Regions from separate parts of the Bacteroides coprosuis genome, predicted to be linked through region 4. Evidence: riboswitches for the same ligand, from Rfam matches in the RefSeq annotation. Region 4 holds a riboswitch; each other region holds the start of a gene.
The links. Region 4 has a riboswitch for cobalamin ahead of K8V80_RS02450 (TonB-dependent receptor). Riboswitches for the same ligand answer to the same signal wherever they lie in the genome.

Region 1: another riboswitch for cobalamin. It lies ahead of K8V80_RS09295 (TonB-dependent receptor); the one in region 4 lies ahead of K8V80_RS02450 (TonB-dependent receptor).
Region 2: another riboswitch for cobalamin. It lies ahead of K8V80_RS10385 (hypothetical protein); the one in region 4 lies ahead of K8V80_RS02450 (TonB-dependent receptor).
Region 3: another riboswitch for cobalamin. It lies ahead of K8V80_RS11070 (TonB-dependent receptor); the one in region 4 lies ahead of K8V80_RS02450 (TonB-dependent receptor).

Annotation. Positions count from the first base shown of each region.
Region 1 covers NZ_DYYK01000153.1:4,780-9,003, forward strand. The annotation lists gene K8V80_RS09290 (YncE family protein) at 1-585, opposite strand, end outside; gene K8V80_RS09295 (TonB-dependent receptor) at 598-2,637, opposite strand; cobalamin riboswitch at 2,746-2,949, opposite strand; gene K8V80_RS09300 (ribose-phosphate pyrophosphokinase) at 3,432-4,224, opposite strand, start outside.
Region 2 covers NZ_DYYK01000175.1:1,620-5,843, reverse strand. The annotation lists gene mgtE (magnesium transporter) at 1-1,169, shown strand, start outside; cobalamin riboswitch at 1,373-1,578, shown strand; gene K8V80_RS10385 (hypothetical protein) at 1,689-2,855, shown strand; gene K8V80_RS10380 (TonB-dependent receptor plug domain-containing protein) at 2,868-4,224, shown strand, end outside.
Region 3 covers NZ_DYYK01000185.1:4,309-8,532, forward strand. The annotation lists gene galB (beta-galactosidase GalB) at 1-352, opposite strand, end outside; gene K8V80_RS11060 (cob(I)yrinic acid a,c-diamide adenosyltransferase) at 538-1,113, opposite strand; gene K8V80_RS11065 (cobyrinate a,c-diamide synthase) at 1,117-2,418, opposite strand; cobalamin riboswitch at 2,512-2,716, shown strand; gene K8V80_RS11070 (TonB-dependent receptor) at 2,765-4,224, shown strand, end outside.
Region 4 covers NZ_DYYK01000038.1:2,173-6,396, forward strand. The annotation lists gene K8V80_RS02450 (TonB-dependent receptor) at 1-1,801, opposite strand, end outside; cobalamin riboswitch at 2,078-2,276, opposite strand; gene K8V80_RS02455 (urocanate hydratase) at 3,021-4,224, shown strand, end outside.

The DNA of each region.
Region 1 (4,224 bases), on a different contig from region 4:
TGCCACATAGAGTTTGTTGTTGTGAATCACCATCTCTTCGGGTTGATAACCTACAACGCATTTATCTACAATCTGCATAGTACGAGTATCTACCTTTACCACTGTTCCAATAGGTGCATCGGGGTCGATAAGCACAGGACCATTGTACGAACTGACATAGGCATAGTCTTTATCGAATACAATGTATCTGCAGTTGGTAATATCTAAGGTATGTAGATGTTCAGCCGTGTAAACATCCATTACCTCAACTAGGTGAGAGCAGTTGATTACGGCATAAAGTTTATCTCCATAAATCTGAATATCATTCCCTACATCTCCCAGGTTATGAGTTACTTGAGGGTTCACAGTAGGGTAGATGTTTCTAAAATAAGTACCCGACTCGTAATCGAAATAGTCGAGAGTCGATTTGTTGCTTCCCATATTCCCCTCATTGAGCAAGAAGAATCCTTTTATCTCTCCCACTTCTCCCGGAGCGATTTGCTCTTGTTCAGCCCAGAGTAAGTAGTTTTCATCACCTCGACAAGAAGTAATAATGAATGCAGGAATGAAAAGCAGAATTAAATATAGAAATGTTTTAGTTTTCATGATTCAGATGATTTAGAAATGAGCTTTTAATATGACTTTGAAGTTGGTTCCTGGCATAGGGTAGCGACTTACTACTTCATATTGTTGATTAAATAAATTGTTGACTTCTAGGGTTACTTTGTAATCGTTTTTACCCCAATGGAAGTTTCTACCTAGTGAGATGTCACTGGTGTACCAAGCCAACACTTTATTAATTAGAATATTGGCACTCTCTGTATATCGCTCTCCCGAGTAAATAAAGCTGTAGCTCATATCCCATTTGCGGTACTGAGCACTTACAACTGCCGATCCACTATGCCAAGGGATATAGCTGATTTGTCCTTTGTAAGTAATCTCCTCGGGATCAGAATAATCTTGTGCTTTTTGGTAAGTATAATTTAAGCGAGTATTCAATAAAAAATCTTTGAAGGGCTCTACTGTGGCAGCCAAAGCTACATCAACACCTTTAATTTTTACAAGTCCGATGTTCATCATCGTCCATCTAAAGAGCTGTCCACCGGGTTTAGCCAGAATCTTATCTTCAATTTCATTGTAGTAAGCATCTACCTGACCTTCAAAGTCTTTAAAGAAAGGATGGAAGAATGATTTTTGATATGTTAACCCGATGTTATACTGAGTAGCATATTCAGGTTTCAGGTTTGACGTTCCACTACCAATTACAGCAAAGTAGATTTCATTGAAAGTAGGCATTCTAAATATTTTCTTATAGAATCCTCTGAGGTATAGTTCCTGACTAAGCCAAGGTTGGTACGATGCAATCAGAGTAGGGGTGTATCGATCCCAGTTTTTACGAACTTGTTTCTCTTCTTTCATCTTTTCGTGAATAAAAGTACCTAATAAGCTAGCCTGCACTTTTAAGTGATCTATCTGAATTGAGGTTGCTAGGGCTACCCAACCCGAAAAGCGTTGTGGGTATATAAACTCATGGAGGTTGGCATTCATCTTATTCCACTGAAAGTCGCCCGATAGATTGGCTGTCCACCATGGAGTGAGTGTAATGAGATTTGAACTAGAAACATAGCCTTCATGGAGCATATATTTATTATCCACCTTCATTACTACTTGTTCATCTTTCTTGGGATCGGATAAATAATGGAGATAATCATACGCATATTTCCCCACTAAAGAAGTTCGGTAACGAGGGCTAATCTGCTGAGCATAAGAACCTTGTACAAAGAAATTTTTATCCCATTGTCTATCTTCATTCTTGTATAGACCAGGAGTTTGACGAACAATAGCACCAGGATATCCCCTTTCGGAATCATAATAATAGATTTTAGTTTTCCACTCGCCTTTTTTGAGTTTTCCAAAGAGTCCATGTTCGATACGGAAAAACTCTACGTCTCCATTTTGGCGAGTAGCAACGGTATCAAAAGCTCCTCGGTTATCTTGTTTGTTGATTACTTTATATCTAAATCTATACTTTCCACTAGAATACGTATAATCTGCATTCAGTGATGATTTTATGGTTTTACTAAGTTCTTGCTCCCAGAGTAGAGAAGGATTGGCTAAGCCAAAAGAACCCGTTTTGAAAGTAGCGTGTAAATTGTACCTTTTACCCTTTGCAAAAGTAGGCACTTTAGTTCGCATATATACCGAGCTGGCAGAGGCAAAGTCTTTAGCTGGTTGGAAGATAGAGCTTTTCTGACCGTTGTAAAGAGAAATGGTTTCGATGTTGTCGAGAGAAAATCGTCCCAAATCTACCACTCCATTTTGGGCATTCCCTATTTCTACTCCATCAAAGAACACCCCTACGTGTTCGCTCCCCATACTGCGTACATTGATGGTTTTTAGTCCACCAATTCCTCCGTAGTCTTTCAGTTGTACTCCTGAGAAATAGCGTAAAGCATCTGCAATAGAATGTGCATTGAGCCGTTCTAAATCTTTGCCTTTTAGGGATTGTACGGGGATAATATCTTTGGGGATATACTCTTCAACAATTACTACCTCACCCAATTGTTGAATGCTGTCTAATTTACTCTGTGCTTTGATTTGAAAAGCACCAAAAAGGAGTAAGAGAATGGATAAACTAATACTTCTGCTAGTCTTCATAGTGTTTTATTATAAAGCCTGCGGGTGGATAGAAGTATATAATCGAATACCTTAGATATAGATGTATATCTAAAGCAGGATGTAGTAGCTCTATGTCCCGAAAGCTTAAATACAAAAAATGACTTGGCAGGTTTTCTGACTTACTTCATCTTTAACGCATCCTTCCCATCTTTATAAAAGACAGTGGATATTCGATTGGTTAAAGACTGTTGAAGATTACAGCAGCGGGTCTGTTTAAGATTTTCACTTAATTCCCTTTTATTATAAAAGTTTTAGTGGACTTCTATAATCACCAAAATCAGGTGCAAATTTAAATATTATTTAGATATTTAAAAATAAAATAGGAGTATTATTCATTTTAAGAGTAATATATGATACAATGGCTAGTATGAAGCTCTGTTTCTGGTCTCATCGAGGGTTATCGGGTAAGGAATGGCGGAGGTGTAAAAGTCTTTATTCATTGTATGGTTTTATGACGATGAGGGGGTGCAGAAAGTTATGATTCTTCCAGACTCTAAAACTAGCTGAGGCTATTTTATTAAGGAGTGATTTTCTAAATAAAAATGGTGAAATACTCTTTTTTATGATAAAGAGAATCTGCTTGAATAAGAAGTACTTATAAAATAGAGAATTTACTTTGACACCGACATGACGATTGCATGTCGGTGTCAAGATAATAGTTTGTCTATGCCAAGAATGAGAACTCTTCTTTAGGTAGTAGAGAATCGGGGGTATATTAAACAAAAAATCCCGAAGAAGCTTCGGGATTTTTTAATGCATAAAAAAACGCGTAATTAAATAATGTATTGAGAGCTGATGGATTCATTATTTACTACACGCTTAATAGTTTCTGCAAACATATCTGCTATGCTAAGCTGTTTCACTTTGGAACACTTTTTACAGAATGGGATACTATTGGTGAATATCATTTCTGTAAGTGCAGATGATGTTACTCGCTCACTAGCAGGGTCGGACATTACACAGTGGCTAGCAATAGCTCTAACAGATTTTGCACCTGCTTCGATCATTACATTGGCAGCCTTTGTAATAGTACCTGCTGTATCAACGATATCATCAACTAGAATAACGTTTTTACCTTTTACATCACCAATAATTTGCATAGAAGCAACTTCATTGGCTCTTTCTCTTGTTTTGTTACATAACACTAAAGGAACGCCTAGGTACTTAGAGTAAGTATTAGCACGTTTAGAACCTCCAACGTCAGGAGTAGCAATAACTAAATCTTCTAATTGAAGAGATTTGATGTAAGGGATGAATACGGCTGAAGCATAAAGGTGGTCAACTGGAGTGTTGAAGAAACCTTGAATTTGGTCAGCATGTAAGTCCATTGTGATTAGACGGTCTATACCAGCTACGGTAAGCAAGTCGGCAACTAATTTCGCTCCAATTGAGACACGTGGCTTGTCTTTTCTATCTTGACGTGCCCAACCAAAGTAAGGAACTACTGCAATAATACTTTTTGCAGAGGCTCTTTTAGCTGCATCAATCATTAATAGCAGCTCCATTAAGTTGTCAGAGTTAGGGAATGTGGATTGTACTAAGAATACGTTTGCGCCACGGATTGAT
Region 2 (4,224 bases), on a different contig from region 4:
TACCTTCAGATATCCAAAAATCAGTTGTAGAACATATTTCAGATAAAGAAATTCAGGCTATTATAACTGAGATGCAGCTCGATGATACGGTCGATTTTATTGAAGAGCTTCCAGCCAACTTGGTGAAAAGGATATTAGAACAAGCCTCTCCAGACATTCGCACTCAAATTAATATTTTCTTAAAATATCCCGAAGATAGTGCGGGTAGTGTTATGACTGTGGAGTATGTAGCTCTACGAAGTTATATGACGATAGATGAGGCTCTGGTGAAGTATAAGAACTTAGCCAATATTAATAACAACAATGATATTTGTTTTATAATAGGTGAAACAAGAAAGTTGGAAGGAGTTATTTCTCTGAAAACGATGGTCTTATCTGATCCTAAGGCTGCCATTGTTGACGTCATGGAAAAGAATGTTGTGTCCGTTTTAGCTACAGAAGACCAAGAGGTTGTGGCCGATTTATTTAGAAAATATGACTTAAACTCTATGCCTGTAACCGATAAGGAAAATCGTTTGGTGGGTATTATTACGGTAGATGATATAATGGATGTTATTGTGGCAGAAAGTACCGAAGATATTCACAAGATGGCCGCTATTGATCCTTCTAAAGTTGAATATTTAAAAGAGTCTGTGTGGTCACATTCTAAGCATAGAATAACATGGTTGGTGGTTTTGATGATCTCAGCTACTTTTACGGGTATGATTATTCACAAATACGAAGAGGTATTAGAGTCTGCTGTAATGCTTGCTGCTTTTATTCCTATGCTGATGGATACAGGGGGTAACGCAGGTGCACAATCATCTACACTCGTTATTCGAGGTATGGCTTTGGGAGAAATATCGAGCAAGGATTTTTGGAAAGTTATTTGGAAAGAGTTTCGTGTGAGTTTGATCGTTGGTCTATTGTTGGCTGCTTTAAATTTTGCTCGAGTTTACTTTTTCGACTCCGTTCCTTTGAATGTTATTTTTGTCATTTGTATTAGTTTATACGTGACAGTAATCTTGGCCAAAGTAGTTGGTAGTATTTTACCTATGGCAGCTAAGTGGCTAAAATTAGATCCTGCTGTAATGGCTGGACCACTGATTACAACTGTTGTTGACGCATGTGCACTTATGGTGTACTTCTGGCTGTCAGTTCAATTGTTAACAGATATCATTCATGTTTAAGTAGATAGATCTAGAATAGAAAAAAAGGCTCCTAGTGAGCCTTTTTTTGGGTTTAAGATATTTGCGAGAAAGAGATTCACTCTATAAATCTTTAGTTCTTATAATATGAAGTATAGAATAATTTTAAAATATTAATTAAAATTAAATTTTAACGCAATAAATTTATAGAGGTTATTAAAAAATTATTATCTTCACATTCAAAATAAATAATCTAGTTTTTAGGTGCTTCTAGGATAGTACTTTATCCAAAGAAGTGAAAAGGGAATCAGGTGTAAATCCTGAACAGACCCACTGCTGTAAGCTTTTATAACTTTCTAATAAATACTACAATATCCACTGTCGGTAGATGATGGGAAGGGCAGTTAGAAAGGAAGCGAGTCAGAAGACCTGCCTAAAAATACAATCTACTGTTTCGGGGGATTTAAGAAACGGGATATAATTCTTGTCTATTTAGCTTATCAATCTGGATTAGATGCTTGTATCTTATGGCTCCCTGAGAGGATTAAAACCAAATGATATATGCAATTTAAATCTGTTTTAAAGCTATTCTATATCCTATTTTTATTATCAGTATTTTCTTCTTGTGAATATGAGGAAGACTTTCCTGCTGGTGTAGGCGAGGGAAATATTGAGGCAATCATATTAAATGAGGGTCGGATATTTACCAATATGGGAGCTATATCAGTGCTCTATCGAAATGGTATGGTTAGCCCAGATGTCTTTCGAGTTGTCAACAATCGCCCATTAGGTGACGTAGCACAAGCTATTCAACTGATAAATGGTAAGTACTTTATAACTTTAAATAATTCCAAAAAAATAGAGATAGTCCATCCCACAACTTTTAAATCAGAAGGAACTATACTTTATACCCAAGCAGGTTTGCCTCGTCAGATTGTTGCTATTTCAGATACAACGGCTATTGTATCTGATTTATTGAGCAATAATGTAGCTGGTGCCGACTTACCTAGTCAATTAGTGAAAATTCGTACGGTACCTCCTTATGGCACTCCCTTAGAATATATAGTGATAAGAAGATGGGTTGAATATATGGAAGTAGCCGAGAATAAATTATTTGGTATGACATCAAGAGGACTTTATGTTTTTGATTTAGATGATATTACCGAAGAAGGTAGCCGCATGATTGAAGAGGTTCATAATGATGAGATAACAAAAACCTGTAAGTTATTAAAAGATAGAAATAATAGAATTTGGGCACTAATGAATGATTATCAAAATAATAAGTTGTCGGGTGTCTTATTGAAGTGTGTTGATCCTAAAACAGAGCAAGTCGTTCAAACTTTTCAATTGCCTTTTGTTAAAAAAAAGGAAGCACAAGAGGGTGATGTGATTGGAGCAATAAGTTATAATCGCACTGATATAGATGCAAGTAAAACCAAGATTTATTTTAGTGTCCGTACCTATAAGCCAGGAAGTAAAAATGATTCTCAGCAAAGTATTTATGTATTGAATACTGTTGATGGTACTTTTGAATTACATCGCCACTTGCCTGGTATAGATATGATGTATGGCTGTGGAGTAAGTCCAGAAGGAGAAGTTTATATCTGTGATTGCTTAGATTATTCAGCTCAGCGAGGTTATATACGTCATTACAAAGAAAGTGGAAATATAAAAAGTTATAGGGTAGGAGTTTACCCTAGTCAAGTCTATTTCCCTGAATCAAATTAAGCACAGTAAAAGATGAAACAAATAGTATTTATAGCTTTCTTCTCTGTTTTAGTGCTGAATGGTTTCGCGCAGAAAAAAGATTCAGTTGCTTATGGATTGAACCTAGATGAAGTGCAAATAGTAGCTCGTAGAATTCAACATGCCAATGAGGCTAATGCAGGGGCAAAAGTATCCCATATTGAACCACAATTATTACAAATTAATAAAACCCGCTCTTTCTCAGAATTGTTAACCGATAATTCTGCAACTTATATAAAGAGTCTGGGTACTGGTGCATTATCTACTGCGTCTTTTCGAGGTGGAAGTGCAGCACAAACTCGTGTAAATTGGAATGGAATCAATATAACACCACCTATGTCAGGAGTCTTTGATTTTTCTCAAATTCCAGTATTTTTCGCAGATAACGTAAATCTATACTATGGAAGTAGTCATGTGAAGAGTGGAACAGGAGCAGTAGGAGGAAGTGTTAATATCTTCAATGATCCCGATTGGAATAAAGGAGTAACAGGTAAAGCCTTTGGTGAATATGGTTCATATAATACATATACAGGAGGAGGCCAAGTTAATTTTGGAGGAAGTCAAATTGCAACAAAAACAAGATTGTTTTATCAGCATTCAGATAATGATTACACCTATATTAATAAGGTACTGACAAGTGATCAATTTAGAGAAAAAAGAGAGGATGCTGAATATTCACAATTTGGAGTAATACAAGAAGGCTACTTTAAACCAACTAGATATACCCAACTTACAGCTATTGGCTGGTTGCAACAAGGTAAAAGGATGTTGCCACAGCCTTTGGGGATAGTCGGGAAAACTCATGAACAACAACATGAAAAAAACGTAAGAGGGTACTTTGGCTTTGATTATGTAAGGGGCATTCACGAGTTTCATCTGAAGGGGGCATGGCTTTATTATCGATTGAAATATGATAAATGGTTTGATGGTGGATTATTTGATCCAGAAGGAAATATTAACTCCTCGAAAACTTGGCAGGGAGTAGCTGATTATTCTTGTGCTCCCATCGATGAACTTGTTTTAAACACTACACTTACTTATACACATGATCAAATAAATGTGAGTAGCTATATTGATGTTGACTCTGCCAAATACATAATTGACAACACCTATTATCATATTCCAGAACCCGAGCCTCCATTGCGGCATTATCGCAATGTATTGTCTTGGCAAATGTCTGCAAGGTGGAGTCCTTTAAGGTGGCTTCAACTGCATGGACAATATATGTTTGAGCAGAATAATAGAAAGAATGTTTCTACTTGGACAGCAGGTTTTGCTACTAATTTCTTTGATAAGTCATTTTATATAAAAGGGAGTATATCCTATAATTACCGATTTCCTAGTATGAATG
Region 3 (4,224 bases), on a different contig from region 4:
CCAACTTAGCTGTTTCTCCAGGAAGATCTTGAACGAAAGGACCTTCAATACCCCAATCGTGAGGTAGATTGAGTACTCTCCACGAACTATCATCGAAACTAATTTCTGTATATTCCCCACCGTTTAGTTTTTCTTGTGGCTGGGCATAGAGTGGTGCATTTTTTAGGAATCGATTACCAGAGGGTAATATCCATTTCTTTATTTTCTCATAATCTAAACGGTTGTCCTTTTGAATAGACAAGGGATCTTCTTTTTTGAAAGACCAACCTTCATTAAATAACATTCGCTCTCGAGCACTTGAGTAGGGTAAAAACAAAAGTACTACTGCGACAAAAACCAGAAATCGTTTCATATATATCAAATTGTTAGTGAATTTCTTTATTCAATAAGTTGATGAAAGAAGAGCTCTTTCTCCTTCCTTTTGCTAAGATAAGACAGTTTTTAGAGTATAAAAAAACCGACTTGGTCTGAACTCATCGAATCTAGAACCAAATCGGTATTTTTTGTATTCATTAACAAATAAAGGAATATTATCCTCTATTTCTTTTTTCTTTTGTACAGAAATTTATGCCATTTCTCTTCTGCTTTCCCATCTCGAGACATCTCTTCTCTGCCCATAATAAAAAACAAATCGGAAAGTCGATTGATAAATTTCAACAATTCATCGGGTAAAGCATCACTGCGGTGTAAAGTCCACAGTCTTCTCTCACTTCTGCGAGCAATAGTTCGAGCCCATTGTAAATGAGCCGAAATTGGATTACCTCCTGGTAGAATAAAAAATTCATTTTCGGGGATTTGGGCCACCATCTCATCTATTAATTCTTCACAGTAAGGGATAATAGACTCATCAAAAGTATTCGGGTTTTTTTCACGATGTGCAGAAGGAGTTGCTACTAAAGACATGACTACCATCATCTCTTTTTGAATGCGATAAAGAATCTCATGCCTGCTATCTTCTTCTGCCATAAAAGAGCGAACCACTCCGATGACACTGTTGAGTTCATCCAAAGCTCCGTTTGCCTCAATACGAATATCATCTTTATCTACTCGAGTACCTCCATGAATCGAAGTCATACCCTTATCTCCTCCTTTAGTATAAATTCTTACTGCCATTTCTTAATCATTAAAAAGATTCAACCAATTTTCATTATCAGCCCAATAAATATGAGTGTATCCTGCAACTGCATTCTTATATCGAAGTAATTTCGTATCCACTTCCTGACCTCTTGCCCCATACTGTTGTGCAACACTTGGCAAATTTGAAATGATTTGGGAGTAGTGAAACTCATGCCCTCTGTATTCTACTCCTTGATAAGAGAATAAACGATAACCCAATTTTAGTTTCATATTCTTCATGCTAGCTTCTTGATGAAAGATATCAACCATAGGATATTTAACACCCTCGTTCGTTTGTATGGAAGACGACAAATACATCATTCCGCCACATTCAGCAAAAAGCTTTCCTCCTTTTTCGATATAATCATAAATACTTTGGTGCATCGTTTTGTTTTCACTGAGCTTAGACGCATAAAACTCGGGATAACCTCCTGGCAAGTACACAAAATCGGCCTCACGGGGAAGCTCTTTATCGTGTAACGGACTAAAGTAAACAACAGAACCCAATTGCTGAAGTGTCTCAATATTTTCTACATACATAAAATTAAAAGCTTCATCTTTAGCTACGGCAATACACTGGAACATAGGTTTAGTTTCTATCTCTTTTACTCTCGTACTTTTTACGGATGAAGAAGTTATTTCTAATAATCGTTCTATATCAACATGCTGTTCGATAGCATCTGACAAAATATCAATAGAATGATGGATGGCTTCGGTGTTGTCGGTATCTAAACCTAAATGTCGTTCAGGAATGGCGAGATTTTCATCTTTAGGTAAATACCCTAAAGGCTCAACTCCTACATCGTAGCAGGCATCTTTTAAGAAGCTATAATGACTTTCAGAACCCACAAAATTGAATATGACTCCTTTCACACGAATATCTTTATCGAAATTCTTAAAGCCATAAAGCAAAGCAGCCGTAGAATAAGCAGATGCCTTTGCATTGACTACCAAAACAATAGGAATATCCAATTGCTTTGCAATCTGTGCAGCACTACCCTCCATCTTTTTATAACCATCAAATAAACCCATAACACCTTCTACAACAGAAACATCTACAGAAGAGGTATACTTATTATAAGTGTTTTCTATATGCTCGGGGGACGCAAGAAATAAATCTAAATTTACAGAAGGCTTACCAGAAGCTAATGCATGAAGTTTGGTATCAATATAATCGGGACCACATTTAAAGGGTTGTACAGATAAATTGCGTTTGGCTAAAACTCTCATCAATCCAAGTGTTACTGTGGTTTTTCCGGCACCAGAGTTTGCTGCTGCAATTAAGAATTGGGGTTTATTCATATCTTCTATAAAGTTTTATTACTAATAAAAAACGTAATCACAATATTACATTAAAAAAAAGAAAAGAAGTGTTTAAAACTCTTTTATATTTTAATACCTTTGCAGCGTTTTGGTGATGTCCTAGTATTTCCTTACTAGGGTATAAAAGGGAATTCGGTTAGAATCCGAAACAGTGCCCGCTACTGTGAACTCTATAAAAACACGGTTTGAACATCCTCATTGCCACTATTCTAAATACAGAATGGGAAGGCGTTCAGACAGAGTTAGTCAGGAAACCTGCCAACACAAACAGATAACAATATTCTCGGGGCTAAGAATAGAGTATGAATTTTACATAAAACATCTAATGAAAAAGACTTTACTGGTTTTAGTAGCATTTATATGCTGCTCATTCAACTTGTTATGTGCTCAAACCTTACTAAAAGGAATTGTAAAGAGCGAAAAAGGTTACCCCGTTAAAGAGGCTACAATAGCAGTTGAGGGAACCCACTATGGTACAATGACAGACAATCAAGGAAGATTTGAACTCAGTATTCAGGATACAGGAAGCCTTATTTTAAGAGTTCACTCTTTTAATTATCAAGATAAAAGATTGTCTATAGACAAGATAGCAGACAAGCATAATATCTCTATCGTATTGCCCGACAAGGCTTTCAACTTATCAGAAGTGGTAGTTACAGGAACAGGTACACATACTTATTTGAAAGACACCCCCATTCACACACAGATTTTTACTCAAAAAGAAATTCAAAATACAGGAAGTACTTCTTTAGAGGAGATTGTTGCCAACATGAACTCTTCAGTTACTTATAGTGAAAGCCACGGTATTATAGCAAGTGGTTTGGGTGGTAGAAATCTATTAATTTTAGTAGATGGCTACAAAATGAATGGAGATACCAGCGGTCAGACAGACTTGGAGCGTATCGACATGAGTAAGATAAAAAGAATAGAAATTATTAGAGGATCAGCATCTGTTCTTTATGGTTCGGAAGCGATGGGTGGAGTTATCAATATCATCACCCAAAACCCTACTGAAAAAGTAAATATTACAACAACTAATAAGATATCTAGAAAAGGACAGTTCTTTCACTCTACTGTTGCCGAATTCAAACTAGGTAAAGTAACTTCTCAAACATCATACCAGAGAAGACAAACCAATGGTTGGCAACTTAGTCCATACGAATGGGATAAAAAAGGAGGTCCAAATAAAAATGGTTACGATGAAAATGGTCAGCCTACCGTAAAAGAAACAGTAAAACAAGCTGTAACTGCCTACTCTTCAAATATTGTAAAACAAAAATTTACGTATAAGCCCAACGCTCGTTTAAGCTTTGATCTTTTTGGCTCTTACTACAACAAGAAACAAGATCGTCCTTATGAAGCATATAGCTACAACATGGCTTATAAAGATTACAATATCGGGGCTGGAACAATCTATCGCTTACCTAAAAAGATAGGCTTTATCAGTTTTGATACCTATTTTGACAACTATGAATATGAAAAAGATCATTTCAAAGGTAAAAAAGAAGGTACATCAGAGTTATCTAAACGTCAACGCTATTTTAAAAACGACTTAAAAAGCGTATTAAACTTTAGTCATCATAAGTTGACTACAGGGCTAGATTACACCATCGATTATTTAGCTAATCCAGAAAAACTAGAACATTCAAAATCGGCTTATACAGCTGCTGTTTATGCTCAAGATGAAATGAAATTCTTCGATGCTTGGACTGTTGTTGCTGGATTTAGAGCCTTACACCACAAAGAATTCAACAATCGCTTTGTTCCTTCACTTTCTACTATGTA
Region 4 (4,224 bases):
GAATAAAATAATTGCCTTCATAAGTGAGTTGATGCGCATTGGGCGAACCTATCGAACCAAAGAGTCCGAAATTTATATTATTACTGTTTTCAGGCTTTAGACTGAAATTGGGATAGATTGTTGTTCCATTACCCAGATATTCTCTGGAAAGAGGAAGGCGTACACTATGCTCATAAGAAGCCTTGATGGCCAAGGCTTGAAAGATATTCAATCGGCTAGCTAGTCCATAACCCCAGTTGTTGGTTGTAGAAGATTGTGGAACATCTTTAGAACCTGTAATCCACGACAAATCAGTTTGCCCTATTGATAGGTGGTTGATATAATTCTTTGCGAAAAAGGTATTAGATAACTTCTCTTTCCAGAAATTCTGTTGATAGGATAGCCCTATAATGTGTTTTGTTAACTTATCCTTTGAGGGTTCAAACTCTTCATCTAGCTCATCATATCTGTCGTTACTTGTTCGGTTTAAGAGATAATTTAAGTTTAGATTATGACTAGGGTTCAACTTGTAATTAAAGTTGGAACGGAGATGAGTTTTGGGTCGTTTGATATGTCGGATAGACTTTCTTCTTCCTAATATTTCATTTCTTGAACTCTCTTGGTAACTACCATCCCAACTGTATTTTCTGTAGGCAGTATCTACTACCATAGATTTATCCCACGAGTGCGATAGAGTGAGATCTGCTGCTAATTTGCGAACAATAAAGTTTTGTTTTTTATAATGAGCAGCAAGGGTGTAAGCCTCATTCTCTCTCTTTGCTTTACCGTAAACAAATGTTTGTACCGAACCCGTTTGGAGTTGCTTATTGATAGATGAGGCTGAAGCAGAAATGAAGAAACTATCTGCCCATCTTTTGCGAGTAACCCCAACTTCAACCTTTCCAAAGGCAGAGAAGTATTTGTCGTGAAAACGCTTCGTATCTATTTCTTGAAATTCTTGTTCTTCTTTGTTCCATACTTCTACATTCTTCATCTTATAGTTGTTCTTGGAAAAGTTGAGTCCTAGAGTTGGCTTTATGATAATACCTGTTTTAGCAAGAGTATATTGTCCACTCAAGTCGGCTTTGTGCGTATCAAATGAACCTATCCCATAGGAAACATCTAAGTAATCTTGTATATCATTTTTGGTGATGATATTGATTGCTCCACCTAGAGCATCAGAACCTAGTTCAACAGGTACAGAACCCTTATAAACTTCAATACGATCTACAATGTTGATTGGTAAATTGGATAAATTGATGCCACTTCCCATAGATGAAAGAGGCACACCATCAATAAAATAGCGTATGGCATTGCCCGATAAACCATTGATAGTTAAATCAAAATTGGCACCTACACCCCCATCTTCACGTACTTTAATACCCGAACTTCTTCCCACTAAAGTGTTGAGATTATTCAGGTTGCTGATGATGGGTTTCACATCAAGAGCATTCACGGCAAAAACTCCTTCACGGGTTTGCAGGCTCTTCGACTTCCCATAAACTTGTACATCTTGGAGTAGGAGAGGTTGCTCCTTCAATTGAAAGTTTACTACCTCATTTCTACTTACCTGAAGAGTTATAGAGGCATCTTTATAGCCAAAGCAAGTGGCAGTAAGAGTGTTTTTACCAACTTGTAGATCAATCTGATAATATCCTTTATCGTTAGTATAAGTACCTTTATTCTTTTTACTATCCACGATAAGAGCTTGAGAAATAGGGTTGCCTTTGGTGTCTTTTACTTGTCCCGAAATCGTATAATTACTTTGAGAGAAAGCAGGAATAGTGAAGAAAAAGGATAAAAAGAGTAGAACGTATTTCATTCGTAGTTGATTGTTTTATGGATTACGTATGGAGGAATGTTTGTAATTTTGAGTTCAGTCTATTAAGGGTTTGTGCCTATCAACTAATAAATAGCTTGATATACATAAAAGGTAAAACTTCGATAATCGAAATAATGAGGGCGTAAATAAGTTGAGCATCTCTGTTTTATATTAATAATTGATCTAATATAAAAACATCGAGTTTCCTCAGTGGAGAATAAAGTAGGAATACATTATTTGTGTAATGCACATTGACTTCAAATCCTGGAAGCTTGGTGTTTTCTTAATTATCTGGCAGGTCTTCTGGCTTTCCTCTAGTTGAAAAACTTCCCATGTTTATTTTTACACAGTGTTGCGGCAATTCAACTAACATAATGAGGATTTACAGCTGCAGGTACAGCTCCAGTATCTCACTGGATTCCCTTACATCGGAGATTTGAAATTGTATCCGATTACCAAAACGATTACAAAGATAGATATTAATGTTTATTTACAAATAAAAATAGAATATTTCTTAATAGATTGATTATTAATGAATAGTGATTATGTGTTATTTTAACAAAGTCTTTATTTTTAAGTATATTTTACAAATAGTGATGTTTATTTGTTATAAATGAAGAACTTAGGGAAGTTGTTGGACTTTAAATTACGAGAGATAGAGAGTAATTAAATGATAGAAGAAAAGGACGAATTACTGTCATTTTTTTTAATATTGAGGAAGATATTCAAACAAAAATAAAATGAGACTTCTCTTTAAATTTCGCATTGGAAGAGAAGTCTTATGGGGTTCGATTAGATATAAAAGCTTTAAGACCTTATTATAATATATAGTAAGTAGTATTTTGTTGTGAAGTGTAACAGAGAATAGAGAAGAAAAGTATTCATTGTATCAAGAACTAAAGAGGTTCTTATGGATACTCGTTTTAGGGGTGAATTATAAGCTAAGCTTTTCCTTCTCTTGCCTATATTCTTCTTGTTTAAAAAAAGTTTAGAGAAAGAATTGAAGCGATTATAATATCATATCAATAGAAATTTAATTTAAATATGAGTTTAAAGTTACTTCTTCTTTATTTCTGCTGACAATTCGTTTTTATATGCAGCTAAAAAGCTTGTTTAAGTCATTCTATATCAGTTGAATAATTATAACTTTTTTAATCGGATTACTACTTTTTCTGTTAAAAAGTTTATATCTTTCCTACAACACTTAAATTCGAATATTATGAATATATCACTATCAACCGAACTACCTAAATACCCTAGTTTTGTTGAGGGTATAAGACGTGCTCCCAATAGGGGATACACGCTTACAAAAGCACAGACAGAAATAGCGTTAAAAAATGCATTACGCTATATTCCTAAAAACTTACATAAAGAGTTAGCTCCTGAATTCTTAGAAGAGCTTCATACTCATGGTAGAATTTATGGATACCGATACAGACCTCAAGGAGATTTAAAGGCTAAATCGATTGATGAATATAAAGGTAAATGTGTAGAAGGAAAAGCCTTTCAAGTCATGATTGATAATAATCTTTGCTTCGATGTGGCTCTATATCCTTATGAATTGGTAACCTACGGTGAAACGGGTCAGGTATGCCAAAACTGGATGCAATACCAACTAATAAAACAATATCTTGAAGTACTAACCGAAGATCAGACACTTGTATTAGAATCTGGACATCCTCTAGGCTTATTTAAATCGAAACCAGAGGCTCCAAGAGTAATCCTTACCAACTCAATGATGATTGGTATGTTTGATAATCAGCACGATTGGCACATTGCTGCACAAATGGGTGTAGCCAATTATGGTCAGATGACTGCTGGTGGATGGATGTATATCGGACCTCAAGGAATTGTTCACGGAACATTTAATACATTGCTAAATGCGGGTAGAATGAAACTAGGTGTACCCGAGGATGGAGATTTGAGAGGACACTTATTTGTCTCTTCTGGACTAGGAGGTATGAGTGGAGCTCAACCCAAAGCAGCAGAAATATCAGGTGCTACAGCCATTATTGCTGAAGTTGACTCTTCTCGAATACAAACTCGTTATGATCAAGGTTGGGTAAGCCATATTGCCGAAGAAATTCCAGAAGCTTTCCGTTTAGCCCAAGAATCTATGGCTAAGAAAGAAGCTAGCTCTATAGCTTATCATGGTAATATTGTAGACTTGCTCGAATATGCTGTAGAAAACAATATTCATATCGAACTTTTATCAGACCAAACTTCTTGTCATGCTGTGTATGAGGGAGGTTACTGTCCTGTGGGCATTAGCTTTGAAGAGAGAACTCGCTTATTAGAAGAAAATCCTAAGAAATTCAATCAGTTGGTAGATGAAACATTGGTTCGTCACTTCCATGTAATTGAGAAGTTAGTAGCCAAAGGAACCTACTTCTTCGATTATGGAAACTCTTTTATGAAAGCTA